DNA from 3 places in the Mesorhizobium sp. B2-5-4 genome. Region 1 is predicted to be linked to each of the others. Evidence: predicted binding sites of a transcription regulator. Region 1 holds the regulator's gene; each other region holds the start of a gene.
What was found. Region 1 encodes LexA, which represses DNA repair genes until DNA is damaged. Its sites were predicted from a motif close to TGTTCNNNNTGTGTTCNG; they were not measured.

Region 1 (5,310 bases):
ATCATCAGGATGCCCGCAAGCAGCGTGTGGATGCGGAAGCGCAGATGGATGAAGGCGGTGCAGCAGCCCGCAGCGAAGCCGGCGACAAGAGCGGCGGCGATGCCCATCAGCGGCGATGCGCCGGCGGCAAGGAGAACGCCGCAGACGCAGCCGCCCAGCGGAAAAGCGCCTTCGCTGGTGAGATCGGGAAAATTCAGCATGCGAAACGGGATCATGATCCCGAGCACGACCAAGGCCAGGATCAGGCTCTGCGCCAGGGTGACCGGCATGATTGCGACGAAGCTGGCGAGAATGTCCTGAACAAAACCCATGGTGATCAGCTCGCCAGCAACATGCGGTCGGTTTTGACGGAGAAATGGCCGATCAGATCGATAACCGTGACCCTCGCCTTCTCCTCGCCGCTAACTTCCAGAAGGACGCGGCCCGCGTCGAGCATGATCACGCGGCTGCCATAGTCGACGGCGTGCTGCATGTTGTGGGTCACCATCATAGTCGTCAGCTTCAGCGCGCTGACGGCGCGCACCGTCGCCTGCATGACAATCTCGGCCGTGCGCGGATCAAGTGCCGCGGTATGTTCGTCGAGCAGCAGCAAGTCCGGCGATCCGCCGACTGCCATGATCAGCGACAAAGATTGCCGCTGCCCGCCCGAGAGCAGGTCGACGCGTGTGTCGAGGCGGTTTTCAAGGCCGAGGCCCAGTATCGACAGGCGTTCCCTGTAGGACGCGAGGCGGGTGGCGTTCAGCCCCTGGCGTAAGGTGCGCTTGCTGCCGCGCAAATCAGCCAGCAGCATGTTTTCAGCAACCGTCATGCTGGCGGCGGTGCCGCGCATCGGATCCTGGAATACGCGAGCCAGTCTCGAGGCGCGCTTGTGCACCGGCATACCAGTCACATCGGCGCCATTGATCAGAATCTGGCCGGAATCGAGGATCAGAGCGCCGGAAATGGCATTAAGCATGCTGCTCTTGCCGGCCCCGTTGGAGCCGATGACGATGCCGAACTCGCCTGGGGCCAGCGACAGGCTGAGGCCGTCCAGCGCAATCTTCTCGTCAGCCTGGCCCTTGTAGAATACTTTACGCGCGGATCGGATCTCGAGCATCGTTCCTCCCTGACCTCGGGGTGACAGCGCCCGCGCCGTCACCCTCACAGCGCCGATGTCAGTCGACGATGCAGCCGCAATCGGCCATTGAAGCCGGTATCTCGATGCCGAACGCAGCCATCGCCTTGCGCGAGATCAACGCCATGTGGTCCTTGTAGGCCGGGCGTGACGGCGCGATCGTCTTGGGATCCTTGCCTTTGAGGACTTCGGCCGCGATGTTGCCGGCGTTGATCCCGACCTGCGTATAATTGACCGCGAAGCTCGCCGGCACGGTGCCGTTGCGGACCGCGCTGTCATCGGCGTTGACGACCGGGATACCGGCCTGGCGCGCGGCGGCCGAGACAGCTGCGATCGCCGGCTGGATCAGATTCGAGGTCGGTCCGTAGATCACATCGGCTTTCCCGGCGAGCGAGGCGATGCGTTGCTGAATGTCATTGACGTTGTCGATGCCGACTTCCACGACCTCGAAACCGGCGGCCGGTGCCGCCGCCTTGATCTTTTCGATCAGGGCAACGTCGTTGGCTTCACCGGGATTGTAAGGCACACCAAAACGCTTGCCGTTTGGTAACAGCTTCTTGGTGAAGGCCATCACCGCGGCAACATCCTGAAGATCGGTGGCGCCAGTCATGCCTTCATCACCCGAGTCCCACGACGGCACGAGCTTGGCCGCCACCGGATCGGTGACCGCGGCAAAGACGATCGGAATGCCGGAGCCCGCGAGCGCTTTCTTGGCGATTTGGGAGACCGGCGTGGTGATGGTGTAGATCAGCTTGGGCTGCTCGGCCTGCAGCTTTGCGATCATCTGCGGCACCAGCGATGCATCGAAATTGGTATGGCTCTCCGTATAGACGACGTCCTTGCCGTCGACGAAGCCGTTGTCTGTCAGCGCCTTCTTGAAGCCGGCTATGGCGGCGTTCAATTGCGGATGCTCGCCAAAATTGGCGATGCCGATGCGGATTTGATCGGCGGCGGCACTGCCGGCGCTCACCACCAATGCGCCGGCCAAGAACAAACCCGACAGCCAAGCGGATTTCGACTTCAACATCATTTCCTCCCAGATTTGATCGACGCCGCTTCCAGCGCGGCTACTGCGGCGATCATGGTCAGTCCGCCGGCCCGTGTCAAACATTATATATAATTCTTGCCATGCCCCAACATCATATATAATTTTCTTTGCCAGACCATGGGTGGACCGCGATGCAGGATCAAACGATCTCCACAAAGACGGAGGCAGCCTATCAGCTGTTGCGGCGCGATATCCTGACGACGCGCCTCATGCCCGGGGCCCCGCTCAAGCTGAGTGCGCTGCGCGGCACCTATGGTGTTGGCTGGACGCCGTTGCGCGAAGCCTTGTCGCGGCTAGAGGCCGAACGCCTTGTCACCGCCATCAGCAATCGTGGTTTTACCGTCGCTCCGGTATCGCGGGCCGAACTGGAGGACCTGGCACGCGCCAGGATGGTGGTCGAGATACCCCTGTTCCTCGAATCGATGGAAAAAGGCGGCAAGGAGTGGGAGGATGCCGTTGTCACCGCCCACTACCGGCTCTCCCGTTGCAAGACCGCGGTCGACGATCCTTCGGATGCGGCCGTCGATAAATGGGACGAGAACCACGAAGCTTTCCATGCGGCGCTGCTGAGCGCGGCGACTTCCAATTGGCTCATGCGATTCCGCTCGACCATCGCCGATCAGCTGCGACGGCATCATCGTTTTCTCGGCCTGGCGCCGACATTGCGGGCCGCGGCTGGCCTGAAGGACGGTTATGAAGAGGCAATGGAGGCATTGTGCGAAGCGATTGCGATCGAACACCATACAGCGATCATGGAAGCTGCACTCGATCGTGACGTCGAGCGGGCCAAGGCGCTGATGACGGCGCATATCGGCTATACCCTGCACGTCTATGTCCATAGCGAAGACAGCGGCGCGACCAAATACGCCGCCCGCGCCGGCAGCTTGCAAGCGGGTTCCGGGTGACTTCAATGCTTGCGCGACGCCTATTGGCATGCGCTGGCCGGAGTGGGCCAAACGCCTGGGTCCATCGCCGCCCCTAAGCTACCAATCGTTGGCGTTTTGATTTCGTTTCGTTCCGCGAATAATGGATCCATAAATTGTACAATCCACCCGCGAAGAGCCCCCCGAAAGACTGATGCCAAGGCCCATCAGTGGATAGGCCACAGGCCATTAACCAAAACGATTTCAATGCCTGCCGATCGTGGAAAGGATCGGCCTCAGTCCGCTGTCGCGGCAAAAAACTTCAGACGCGTTAACAAATTCATTAAACTTTAAACGGTTGCGGAACACAACTGGAACGGATAGTGTTTGTTCTGGGTTTGTTTTTTCGATTCTGGTCAGACCTTTCGTTCAATGCCTTGGGGGCCGCCATGCTGACACGCAAGCAACATGAACTGCTGATGTTCATCCACGAACGGCTCAAGGAAAGCGGGATACCGCCCTCCTTCGACGAAATGAAGGAAGCGCTCGATCTTGCCTCCAAATCGGGCATCCATCGCCTGATCACGGCGCTGGAGGAACGCGGCTTTATTCGCCGGCTACCCAATCGGGCGCGCGCGCTGGAAGTGCTGCGGCTGCCGGACTCGATCGCGCCGGGCCTCAATGCGGCAAAGAAGTTCTCGCCAAGCGTCATCCAGGGCAGCCTTGGCCAAGGCAGTCTCGGCCGCCAGATCAGGCCGGCGACGGCGCCTTCCCGCCTGGCCGCGGCCGGCAACGACGATGATGCGGTTTCAGCCGTGTCCATCCCGGTCATGGGTCGTATCGCCGCCGGTGTGCCGATCGATGCTATCCAGCATCAGACGCATTCGATTTCGGTGCCGCCGGACATGATCATGGGCGGCGAGCACTATGCGCTGGAAGTCAAGGGCGACTCGATGATCGAGGCCGGTATCTTCGACGGCGACACGGTCATCATCCGCAATGCCGATACAGCAAGTCCGGGCGAAATCATCGTGGCGCTGGTCGACGAGGAGGAAGCAACGCTGAAGCGGTTCCGTCGCAAGGGCGCCTCGATCGCGCTCGAAGCCGCCAATCCAGCCTACGAAACACGCATCTTCGGACCGGATCGGGTCAAGGTGCAGGGCAAGCTCGTCGGGCTGATCAGGCGCTACTGAACTGGCTTGCCATCGGGCTTGTCGGCCTTTTTATAGGGGGCCAGCCCCCTCGCCTCGCGTGAGAATTTTCGCTGCTCGTGCCAAGGCCGGTATGGTCCGTCGACGGCGAATTCGATCTCAGCCGGCGTCGTGGCCGATTGGGGATCGAAGAAAACGGCGGCACTCCCCTTGCGGGCGAGCTGGCGTTTGGTGACGACGAGAACCAGCGGATTATGACAGGTGTCATAGGCGGTCGCGTCATTGACGACGATCAGGTCGGCGAAGGCGCAGGCCTTCCAGGTGTTCTTGCGATCCTCGACATAGGCGATGATCGCGCCGGAAGGGTGCCTGGCAAGGCACAGGCCTTCGCGGCAATAGAACGGCGATCCCAGCGGCAGGTCGGTGGGAGTGGCAAGATCGAATTGCCCGTCCGTCTCCTCGAACATTTCCGGTAGGACGATTGTTTCGGAGATCAGAGCGCGTTTCCAATTGTCGGCTGCGAATTCGTTCGGACGTTCCCGGTTGACGGCCAGTTCGCCATTGCCGATCGACAGAGCCACCAGCCGCGCATCTTCCGAGATCAGCACATCGGGCGCGCGCGTGTGCGACACAGTCAACAGACCGGCAAGCGCGAATGGCACCGCCGTGAGCCGGAGCCACGTCGTCGCCATCGTCGCGATGACCAACGCGACGGTGACCAGCAGCACGGATTGCTGCGAAATCAGCCCGACTCCATCGACCGGAGAGCGCTCCGATATCCACGCCGATATGGCGATCATCGCTGTCAGGCCCTTGCCCATGAGGTAGAGAGCCGGCCAATCCAACCCGAACGGCATCAGCAACGCGCTAGCGACGGCCAGGAACATCACGATCGACACGATCGGCATGACGGCCAGATTGGCGAACAGGCTGAGCGGCGACACCCGCTGGAAATGCCAGATGGCAAACAGTGCCGTCGCGCTGCCGGCGATGATGGACGTCATGGCCAATCCACCTGTCGCCAAGAGGAATTTTCGCGTCAGAAACCCGGGTAGGGATCGCTTTGGCGGCGGAGGCCTCGTCTTTCCCGCATGGTGGTCGGCCCAGCCGGCATAGGCGCCAACCAAGGCTGCG
Region 2 (5,310 bases), on a different contig from region 1:
GCCATGAACGCCCGTGCCCATCGAGACGACGCGCACCTCGTCACCATACTTCTCGCCGAACAGCGCCATCGCGCCCTCAGCAATGGCGTCGTCGACCGACATCAGGCGCGTGGTCACCGGGCTGTTCTGGACGACGATCTCGTTGGCCATGCGCTCGACCTCTTCGAGCTCCTGCGGAGAGATCGGCTTGTTGTGGGAGATATCGAAACGCAGGCGCTCGGGCGCGACCAGCGAGCCTTTTTGAGCGACATGGGTGCCCAGCACCTCGCGCAGCGCCTCATGGATCAGATGCGTGGCGGAATGGTTGGCGCGTAGCCTGGAACGCCTGGCATGATCAACCTTCAGTTCGACCGCGGCACCCGTCTTGACCGTGCCTGCGATCACCTTGCCGAGATGCACAAACAGACCATCGGCCTTCTTCTGCGTATCGGAAATCTCGATCGAGAACCCCTCACCCGAGATTACGCCGGTGTCGCCCATCTGGCCGCCGGATTCGCCATAGAACGGCGTCTGGTTGATGACCACGGCGACCGCATCGCCCTTGGCGGCGCTGTCAACGGTCTTGCCCTCCTTGACCAGCGCCTGGATGAGGCCCTCAGCCTGCTCGGTTTCGTAGCCGAGGAATTCGGTGGCGCCGGTTTTTTCGCGCACGGAGAACCAAACCGTTTCGGTGGCGGCCTCGCCGGACCCGGCCCAGTGCTTACGCGCCTCCGCCTTCTGCTGCTCCATCGCATTGGTGAATCCGGCAAGATCGACCGAAATGCTGCGCTGGCGCAGCGCGTCCTGTGTCAGGTCGAGCGGAAAGCCATAGGTGTCGTAGAGCTTGAATGCCGTCTCGCCATCCAGCATGTCGCCGGCGCCGAGCTTCTCCGTCGCCTCGGAGAGCAGCCCAAGGCCGCGCACCAGCGTCTTGCGGAACCGTGTCTCCTCGAGTTTCAAGGTCTCGGTAATCATCGTTTCGCCGCGCACCAGTTCCGGATAGGCCTGGCCCATCTCGCGCACCAGCGCCGGCACCAGCTTCCACATCAATGGATCGCGGGCGCCGAGCAGCTGCGCATGGCGCATGGCGCGGCGCATGATGCGACGCAGCACATAGCCGCGGCCTTCATTGGACGGTAGCACGCCGTCGGCGACCAAGAAGGAGGACGAGCGCAGGTGATCGGCAATGACGCGGTAGGAGGAAACCGTTTCCGCATCGGGTGCGCGCCCAAGTGCGGAGGACGCAGCATCGATCAAATGACGGAACAGGTCGGTCTCGAAGATGCTCTCCACCCCCTGCAGGATGGATGCCATGCGCTCCAGGCCCATGCCGGTGTCGATCGACGGGCGCGGCAGGTCGACGCGCTCCTCCTTCGTCACCTGCTCATACTGCATGAACACCAGGTTCCAGAATTCAAGGAACCGGTCGCCATCCTCCTCCGGACTGCCGGGAGGGCCGCCCCAGATGTGCTCGCCACGGTCGATGAAGATTTCCGAGCACGGGCCGCAGGGTCCGGTATCGCCCATCGCCCAGAAATTGTCCGAGGTCGGGATGCGGATGATGCGATCGTCGGAGAAACCGGCGATCTTTTTCCAGAAATCGGCCGCCTCATCGTCGGTGTGGTAGACGGTGACCAGCAGCTTATCCTTCTTCAGCCCGAATTCCTTGGTGATGAGGTTCCAGGCAAGCTCGATGGCGCGCTCCTTGAAATAATCGCCGAAGGAAAAATTGCCGAGCATCTCGAAAAAGGTCAGGTGGCGCGCGGTATAGCCGACATTGTCGAGATCGTTGTGCTTGCCGCCGGCGCGAACGCTTTTCTGGGCGGTGGTGGCACGCGAATAGGGCCGCTTCTCCAAACCGGTGAAGACGTTCTTGAACTGTACCATGCCGGCATTGGTGAACATCAATGTCGGATCGTTGCGCGGCACGAGCGGGCTCGAGGCCACGACCTCGTGGCCCTCCTTGCGGAAATAGTCGAGAAATGTCGACCGGATCTCGTTCACGCCACTCATGGATACTGCCTTTTCAAGAGAGCCGCCGGCCGGACCGGCGGGAGATGGCTCTGTGTTTTCTAGAAGATGGAGTTGGCCTTTTAGCCGTAGCTCTTGACCCTGTCCAGAAACACGGAATTGGGCCAATTCGCGCTTTGCACCGGCACTTACGCAGGCACGCAAACGAAAACCGCCGGCGCGAAGGCCGGCGGTTTGGAACGCGGTACTACAGAACTCTGTTACTTAAGCATCAGATAATAGGCTGGATTTATGGCCAAACTCTGGCGTTGCCCTACATCGCGCCGGCTTCGTCCTCAAAACCATCATCGCCATTGCCCTCTGAGCCACCGTTTTCGAGGAACTTTTCGGCGATCAACCCGGCATTCTGCCTAAGCGCTAGTTCGATCTCGCGCGCGGTGTCGGGATTGTCGCGCAGGAACAGTTTGGCGTTCTCGCGGCCCTGGCCGAGACGCTGCGAATTATAGGAGAACCAGGCGCCCGACTTCTCGACCACACCGGCCTTGACGCCGAGATCGACCAGTTCGCCGGTCTTGGAGACACCCTCGCCATACATGATGTCGAACTCGACCACCTTGAAGGGCGGCGCCAGCTTGTTCTTGACCACCTTGACGCGGGTCTGGTTGCCCACCACCTCGTCGCGATCCTTGACCGAGCCAATGCGGCGGATGTCGAGACGCACCGAGGCGTAGAATTTCAGCGCGTTGCCGCCGGTCGTCGTCTCGGGCGAACCGAACATGACGCCGATCTTCATGCGGATCTGGTTGATGAAGATGACCATGGTGTTGGAGCGCGAGATCGAGGCGGTCAGCTTGCGCAGCGCCTGGCTCATCAGGCGGGCTTGCAGGCCCGGCAAGGAATCGCCCATCTCGCCCTCGATTTCGGCGCGCGGCGTCAGCGCCGCCACCGAATCGACCACCAGCACGTCGATGGCGCCGGAACGCACCAGCGTATCGCAAATCTCCAGCGCCTGCTCGCCGGTGTCGGGCTGCGAGATCAGCAGGTTTTCAAGATCGACGCCGAGTTTGCGGGCGTAAACCGGATCGAGCGCGTGCTCGGCATCGACGAAGGCGCAGATGCCGCCCTTCTTCTGGGCTTCGGCCACGGTATGCAGGGCCAGCGTCGTCTTGCCCGAGCTTTCCGGCCCGTAGATCTCGATGATACGGCCACGCGGCAGACCGCCGACGCCGAGCGCGATGTCGAGGCCGAGCGACCCGGTCGGCACCGTTTCGATCTCGACGACCTGCTCGTTGGCGCCGAGCCGCATGATCGAGCCCTTGCCGAAAGCCCGCTCGATTTGCGACAGCGCCGCATCCAGAGCCTTTGATTTGTCCACTGCCTTATCCTCTACCAGCCGCAAAGAATTCTGAGCCATGATACATCACCCCTTGGTCGTCAATGAAGGCCGGACAATCCGTAATCCTTGTCAATTTGTACCTTTTTTGTTCTCATTTGGCAAGGGGTGACAACCAATTGAAAAACAAGCGATATCCTGATTTGTTCTTTTTTTGTCTCGCAAACCCGGGCAGGAACAGGCCGCGCATTGGGCCAGACGGCTCGATCGTATCGCCCGGCCGAATCGCCGTCCTGCATGCGAAGCTCTGTCGCGCACTCTAGCGCTTGTGCGGTCCCAACAACAAAGGTCATATCGCCGCCATGGTGGATTCCTTGACGGTACTGGCCGTGGGCGGTGCCCATATCGACCGGCGTGGCCAGGTGTCCGGCCCCTATGTGCCGGCCGCCTCCAATCCCGGCACGATGCGCGAGGATGTCGGCGGTGGCGTCTTCAATGCGTTGCGCAGCATGGTGCGGCGCGGCCTCTGCGCATCGCTGCTTTCGGTGCGCGGTGGCGATGCGTCAGCCGATACGGTTTCACGGGCCATCGCCGAGGCAGGCATCGCCGATCTTTCGGCGGTGTTCCTCGATCGTGCCACGCCGAGCTACACAGCGCTGATCGATCGCGAGGGCGAATTGATCGTCGGCTTTGCCGACATGGCGCTGTACGACCTGGCTTTTCCCAAGCAGATCAGACGTTCCAAGATACGCCAGGAAGTGGCCGCCGCGGATGCCATCCTGTGCGACGCCAACCTGCCGTCGGCCGCACTGGAGGGGTTGCTGTCGCTCGCCGCCGGCAAACCGGTTTTCGCCATCGCGATTTCGCCGGCCAAGGTGACGCGGCTGATACCGGTGCTCGGCGGGCTGGCCCAACTCTTCATGAACCGACGGGAGGCCGCTGTGCTGGCCGGCGTCAATGCAAGTGTCGGCGAGCAGGAAATGATCGACGGATTGCGGTGCAGCGGCCTTGCCAGCGGCGTGGTCACGGCAGGCAGTGGCCCTGTGCTGGGTTTCGACGGCACGGGCGCCTTTTCGATCCTGCCGCCTGCTCCGAGAAAAGTTGCCGATGTCACCGGCGCCGGCGACGCACTGGCGGGCGCGACGGTCGCGGCACTGCTGCGCGGCCTGCCATTGCGCCAGGCCCTGCGCGAAGGCGTCGCGGCGGCAACCTTGACCATCGAAAGCGCCAATGCGGTGCCCGAATTCACCGCGGCGAGTTTCGCGGAGGCGCTGGCCCTTGTGCCGGATGCCAGGGAAGTGGCATGAGACCGGCAAATTCATAGAGCGCAGTGGATGCGCCGCACTCCCGGATTGGAGATCAGAGATGACGCCAGAAACCGCCCGCCCTTTCATCGATATCCACGCACCGGTAGCGCAAGCCCTGGCCGCCGGGCGTCCGGTGGTGGCGCTCGAAAGCACCATCATCACCCATGGCATGCCCTATCCCGACAATGGCGCCATGGCGGCCAATGTCGAGAAGATCATCAGTGACGGCGGCGCGGTGCCGGCGACGATCGCCGTGATTGGCGGCCGCATCAAGATCGGCCTCTCCGACGGCGAGCGCGAATCGCTGGCGATGACGGGTGACGCCATGAAGCTGTCGCGCGCCGATCTCGGCTTCGCCGTCGCGCAAGGCCGCACCGGGGGCACCACGGTCGCAGCGACCATGATCGCGGCTGACATGGTCGGGATAAAAGTATTCGCCACCGGCGGCATCGGCGGCGTGCACAAGGGCGCGGAAAAGAGTTTCGACATCTCGGCCGACCTCGATGAACTGGCGCGCACGCCGGTCATCGTCGTCTCGGCCGGCGCCAAAGCGATCCTCGACATCGAAAAGACGCTGGAAGTGCTGGAGACGCGCGGCGTGCCTGTGGTTGGCCATGGCTGCGAGACGATGCCCGCCTTCTGGTCGCGGCAGTCGCCGTTCCGGGCGCCATTGACCCTGCACAAGCCGGAAGACATCGCGCATTTCTATCAGACGCGCCT
Region 3 (5,310 bases), on a different contig from region 1:
TTGAACCTACTTATGAGTTTCTGAGTTCATTCGCTCATTCTGGAATTCGGCACATTTTCAAGGATTTTGACCAAGAGAAGTTCGAATTTGTGGTGGGTGGCCGGTGGGAGGAGGATCTGGAAGCCATTCCGGTGAGGTTGATGACTGGAATGGTTGCTTCGATGATTATGCAAAAGATGCATCATCAAAAAGGCGTCTCTGCTGTGAGTAAGAGAGATATAGAGTATTATTGTCGGGTTGTTAAGCTTATGAGCTACGAAACCGGAGTGAATGAGGAATCTGGAAATACAGAAAATGAGAAGAAAACGTTTCGATGTCTTCTTGCCCGTATGAAAAAATTACCATCTCGTCGCTTGCATAAAATTTCATAGCCTCACACTGGCAGCACAAACCCGTCCAGCACGCGTTTCTGGCCGGCCTTGTCGAAGTCGATGGTCAGCTTGTTGCCTTCGATGGCTGAAATATTGCCGTTGCCGAATTTCTGGTGGAAGACGCGGTCGCCGACGCTGAAAGCCGACGGCGTGTCGGAGACGGATTTGGCGACCAGTTCGCCGTCGATGGTGCGGCCCTTCACGCTGGTGCGGCCGGCGCCGTAGCCGGAGTCTGTCTCGCCATAGCCGATGCGTTCGACCTGATGGCCCGAACGCGTGCCCCAGTTGCGGTCGGTCGCTTCGGTGCGGTTGGCCTGTGCGCGCTGCCAGCCCGGCGTGGAATAGGTGTTGGAGAAGGCGCCGGACTTTTCCCCGCCGCCCGAATTGGCGCCGATATTGTCGAAGCGCGAGGCGCCATACGGGTTCTGTCTTCCTGCCCCCTGGCCGCCGCCACGGCCGGATGCGAACGAGCCGCCGCCATAGGGATTGCCGTAGCCGCCATAGGAGTTGCCGGCTTCGGCGACCTCGACATGGGCTTCCGGCAGTTCCTCGAGGAAGCGCGACGGGATGGTCGATTGCCAGAGCCCGTGGATGAGGCGGTTGGAGACGAACCAGATATGCAGGTTCTTCTTGGCCCGCGTCAGCCCGACATAGGCGAGCCGGCGCTCTTCCTCGAGCCCGGAGCGGCCGCCTTCGTCGAGTGCGCGCTGATGGGGAAAGAGGCCTTCCTCCCAGCCGGGCAGGAAGACGGTTTCGAATTCGAGGCCCTTGGCCGAGTGCAGCGTCATGATGGAAACGGCATCGAGCCCGGCATTCTGCTCGGCATCCATGACCAGCGCGACATGTTCGAGGAAGGAGCGCAGCGACTCGTACTCCTCCATCGAACGGATCAGTTCCTTCAGGTTCTCCAGCCGCCCGGGGGCTTCGGCCGAGCGGTCGTTCTTCCACATGTCGGTGTAGCCGCTCTCCTCGAGAATGGTCTCGGCGAGTTCGGTGTGCGGCGTGGTTTCCAGCGCCTTCTGCCAGCGTTCGAAATTGGCCGCGACCTCGCGCAGCGCGGCGCGGGGTTTCGGCTTCAGCTCGTCGCTTTCGGCAAGCGTTCCCGCCGCCTCCAGCATCGGGATGCGCAGGCTGCGCGCCGTGTCGTGGATCTGGCGGATGGTCGCTTCGCCCAAGCCGCGCTTCGGCACATTGACGATGCGCTCGAAGGCGAGGTCGTCGGTGCTGTTGGCGACGACCCGGAAGAAGGCCAGCGCGTCGCGGATTTCCATGCGCTCGTAAAAACGCGGACCGCCGATGACGCGGTAGTTAAGGCCGAGCGTGATGAAGCGGTCCTCGAAGGCGCGCATCTGGAAGGACGCGCGGACAAGGATCGCCATGTCGTTCAAATTATGCTTCTGGCGCTGGTAGGCCTCGATGGTCTCGCCGATGGCGCGGGCTTCCTCCTCCGAATCCCAGGCGGCGTGGACGTTGACCTTGCCGTCCTCGGGATCGTTGCGATCGGTGAACAGCGTCTTGCCGAAACGGCCCTCATTGTAGGCGATGAGGTGGGAGGCGGCGCCCAGTATGTGCGCGGTCGAGCGGTAATTGCGCTCCAGCCGGATGATGGTGGCGCCCGGAAAATCCTTGTCGAAGCGCAGGATGTTGTCGACCTCGGCACCGCGCCAGCCATAGATCGACTGGTCGTCATCGCCGACACAGCAGATGTTTACCTTGTTTTCGCTCACGGGCTGTTCCGCGCCTGCCGGCGCGGGCCCTCCGCGGGGGCCTCGCAACGGCTCGGACGCCCGGTCGGGCTTGCGGCCTTCGGCCGAAGCAGCCGATCCATGGCTATGCTCCAGTGGGTCTTCTTCAGGCGCTGGAGGCCTATAGCGCCCTGCTTCTGTTCTGTCGATGACCGACGAATTGGACGCGGTGGGAGCGCGACCGCCCGGAGAACCACTCCTTGGCGCTTCGGGCCTTTGCGCCAGCAGGCGCAGCCACATGTATTGGGCGGTGTTGGTGTCCTGGTATTCGTCGACGAGGATGTATTTGAAGCGCCGGTGATAGTCCCTCAGCACATCGGGATTGGCGCGGAAGATGCGGATCGGGTGGCAGAGCAGGTCGCCGAAGTCGCAGGCGTTCAGTGTCTGCAGCCGCTCCTGATAGGCCTTGTAGAGCTCGCGGCCCTTGCCGTTGGCGAAGCTGCGCGCATCGCCCTCGGCGATGTCGGCCGGGCCCTGGCCCTTGTTCTTCCAGCCGTCGATCATCTGGGCGAACTGTTTCGCGGGCCAGCGCTTGTCGTCCAGGCCCTCGGCCTGGATCAGCTGCTTGATCAAGCGCACGACGTCGTCTGTGTCGAGGATGGTGAAGTCGGATCTCAGGCCGGCAAGCTCGGCGTGGCGGCGCAGCAGCTTCACGCCGATCGAGTGGAAGGTGCCGAGCCACGGCATGCCCTCGACATTGCCTTCGCCGATCAGGATGCCGATGCGCTGCTTCATCTCGCGCGCGGCCTTGTTCGTGAAGGTCACGGCCAGGATCTGCGAGGGAAAGGCCCTGCCGGTGGCGAGGATGTGGGCGATGCGGGTGGTCAGCACGCGGGTCTTGCCGGTGCCGGCGCCGGCCAGCACCAGAACCGGCCCTTCGGTGGTCTCCACCGCCAGCCGCTGCTCGGGATTCAAGCCCCTGAGATAGTCAGGCGCATTGTTTTGGCCGCCGCGGGCAGCCATGGCGCGCGCGGCAATGCCCGACGGGGCCGTGGGCCGCGCATCGGGTTCGTCGAAAAAGGGCATGTCTTCGGAAAAGCCGGACATCGCCCCCGAATGTAGTGATTCGGTAGCGAAAGACCAGAACTGTCTACGTTTTGTTCCGGTAAAGTGCCTGATACGGCCGCTTGAGCGACATGGCGGCCGGCGTTGTGAACAACCTCAGGCGGAAGAAGGTTGCTGCCGCGGACCCATGACCTATGCTTGACAGGCGCGGCGGTCGGGAGAAAGTTGCGCAGGGGGCGGCACACAATGCCGGGTTGCCCAAGGCCGCCTCATGCGCGCAACAGTCGAAGGAGTATCATCTTGGCTGTCACCATCGCCTCCCTCGTCCTCTTCCTCATAGGCCTGGCACTTGGCGCCGGCGGCATCTGGTTAGCTTCGCTGGGCGGCAGCTGGTACTACATCATTGTCGGTCTAGCCTTCCTGATCACCGCCTGGCTGCTCTACCGGCGCCGTTCCACGGCGCTCTGGCTCTATGCGGCGATCGTGATCGGCACCCTGGCCTGGGCGGTATGGGAAACCGGCTTCGACTGGTGGGAGCTCGGCCCGCGCGGCGGCATCATCGTGCTGGTGGCGCTGTGGCTGCTGACGCCGTGGGCGCGGCGCGGCCTTGCCGGTCCGGACGGTCGCGCGCCTCTGATCCTTGCCGTGCTGGCATCGCTGGCGGTGGCCGGCTATTCGATGACCACGGACCCGAAGGACATCGGCGGCGCGCTCGACACCGACAAGGTGATCCCCAACGCCAATCTCGGCGGCGATGTGCCCGCGGGCGAATGGCACTATTACGGGCGCACGCAGTTCGGCCAGCGCTATTCGCCGCTCGACCAGATCACGCCCGACAATGTCGCCAATCTGCAGCCGGCCTGGACCTACCGCACCGGTGACGTGAAGGGCCCGGACGATGTCGGCGAGACCACCTACCAGGTGACACCGCTTAAAATTGGCGACACGCTCTATATCTGCACGCCGCACAACTTCGCCATCGCCGTCGATGCGGCGACCGGCAAGGAGAAGTGGCGCTACGATCCCAAGGTCAAGCTCGACAAGGACCGCCAGCACCAGACCTGCCGTGGCGTTTCCTATTATGCCGATGCCGCGGGCGCCGCCGGTCAGCCCTGCGCTGCGCGCGTCTACCTGCCGACCTCGGATGCCCGGCTGATCGCGCTCGACGCCGCCAACGGGCAGGTTTGCCCGGCCTTCGCCGAGGGCGGCACGCTCAATTTGTTGGCCAACATGCCGTATCCGAAGTCGGGCTACTACTACTCGACTTCGGCGCCGCTGATCGCGGGCGGCAAGATCATCGTCGGCGGCGCGGTCAACGACAATTATTCGACGCAGGAGCCGTCCGGCGTCATCCGCGCCTATGATGCGAGCACCGGTAAACTGCTGTGGAACTGGGATTCCGGCAATCCGGACCAGACGACGCCGCTGCCGGCCGACCAGACCTACACCGCCAACTCGCCGAACATGTGGTCGACGCCGAGCGCCGACGACAAGCTCGGCCTGCTCTACGTGCCGCTCGGCAACCAGACACCGGACCAGCTCGGCATGGGCCGCAGCGCCAATGTCGAGAAATTCTCCTCCTCGATCACCGCGCTCGACCTCAACACCGGGCAGTTGAAATGGGTGCGCCAGACCGTGCACCATGACCTCTGGGACATGGACGTGCCGGCGCAGCCGAGCCTGATCGACATCACCAAGGCTGACGGCTCCGTCGTGCCCGCCCTCGTCGGGCCGACCAAGCAGGGCGACCTCTATGTGCTCGACCGGCGCACCGGCGAGCCGGTCATCCCCGTCAAGGACGTGCCAGCGCCGGGCGGCGCCATCGGAGGAGATCACACATCGCCGACGCAGCCGGCATCCGACCTTTCCTTCAGCCCGCCGCCGCTGACCGAGGCCGATATGTGGGGCATCACCATGTTCGACCAACTGGCCTGCCGGATCGCGCTCCATAAATTGCGCTATGAAGGCCGCTACACGCCGCCCTCGCTGCAGGGATCGCTGGTCTACCCCGGCAATTTCGGCACTTTCAACTGGGGCGGCGTGGCGGTCGATCCGGTGCGGCAGGTGATGTTCGGCATGCCGACTTATCTCGCCTTCACGTCCAGGCTGATCCCCCGCGCCGACGTGCCGCCGCCGGGCGATACCAAGGGCAGCGAGCAGGGGCTGAACCGCAATGACGGCGCGCCCTA

Region 2: a site for LexA is predicted at 3,422-3,439, ahead of recA (recombinase RecA). Genes of this name have one in related genera too.
Region 3: a site for LexA is predicted at 3,204-3,221, ahead of FJ492_RS05225 (UvrD-helicase domain-containing protein). Genes of this name have one in related genera too.

What each region holds. Positions count from the first base shown of each region.
Region 1 is NZ_VFUR01000001.1:433,439-438,748, forward strand. It holds gene FJ492_RS02230 (ABC transporter permease) at 1-311, opposite strand, end outside; gene FJ492_RS02235 (ABC transporter ATP-binding protein) at 317-1,096, opposite strand; gene FJ492_RS02240 (ABC transporter substrate-binding protein) at 1,155-2,141, opposite strand; gene FJ492_RS02245 (GntR family transcriptional regulator) at 2,294-3,067, shown strand; gene lexA (transcriptional repressor LexA) at 3,475-4,218, shown strand; gene FJ492_RS02255 (ComEC/Rec2 family competence protein) at 4,212-5,310, opposite strand, start outside.
Region 2 is NZ_VFUR01000004.1:212,086-217,395, reverse strand. It holds gene alaS (alanine--tRNA ligase) at 1-1,992, opposite strand, end outside; gene recA (recombinase RecA) at 2,264-3,364, opposite strand; gene FJ492_RS07155 (carbohydrate kinase family protein) at 3,646-4,590, shown strand; gene FJ492_RS07150 (pseudouridine-5'-phosphate glycosidase) at 4,649-5,310, shown strand, end outside.
Region 3 is NZ_VFUR01000003.1:129,434-134,743, reverse strand. It holds gene FJ492_RS05230 (DUF5677 domain-containing protein) at 1-371, shown strand, start outside; gene FJ492_RS05225 (UvrD-helicase domain-containing protein) at 374-3,163, opposite strand; gene FJ492_RS05220 (glucose/quinate/shikimate family membrane-bound PQQ-dependent dehydrogenase) at 3,422-5,310, shown strand, end outside.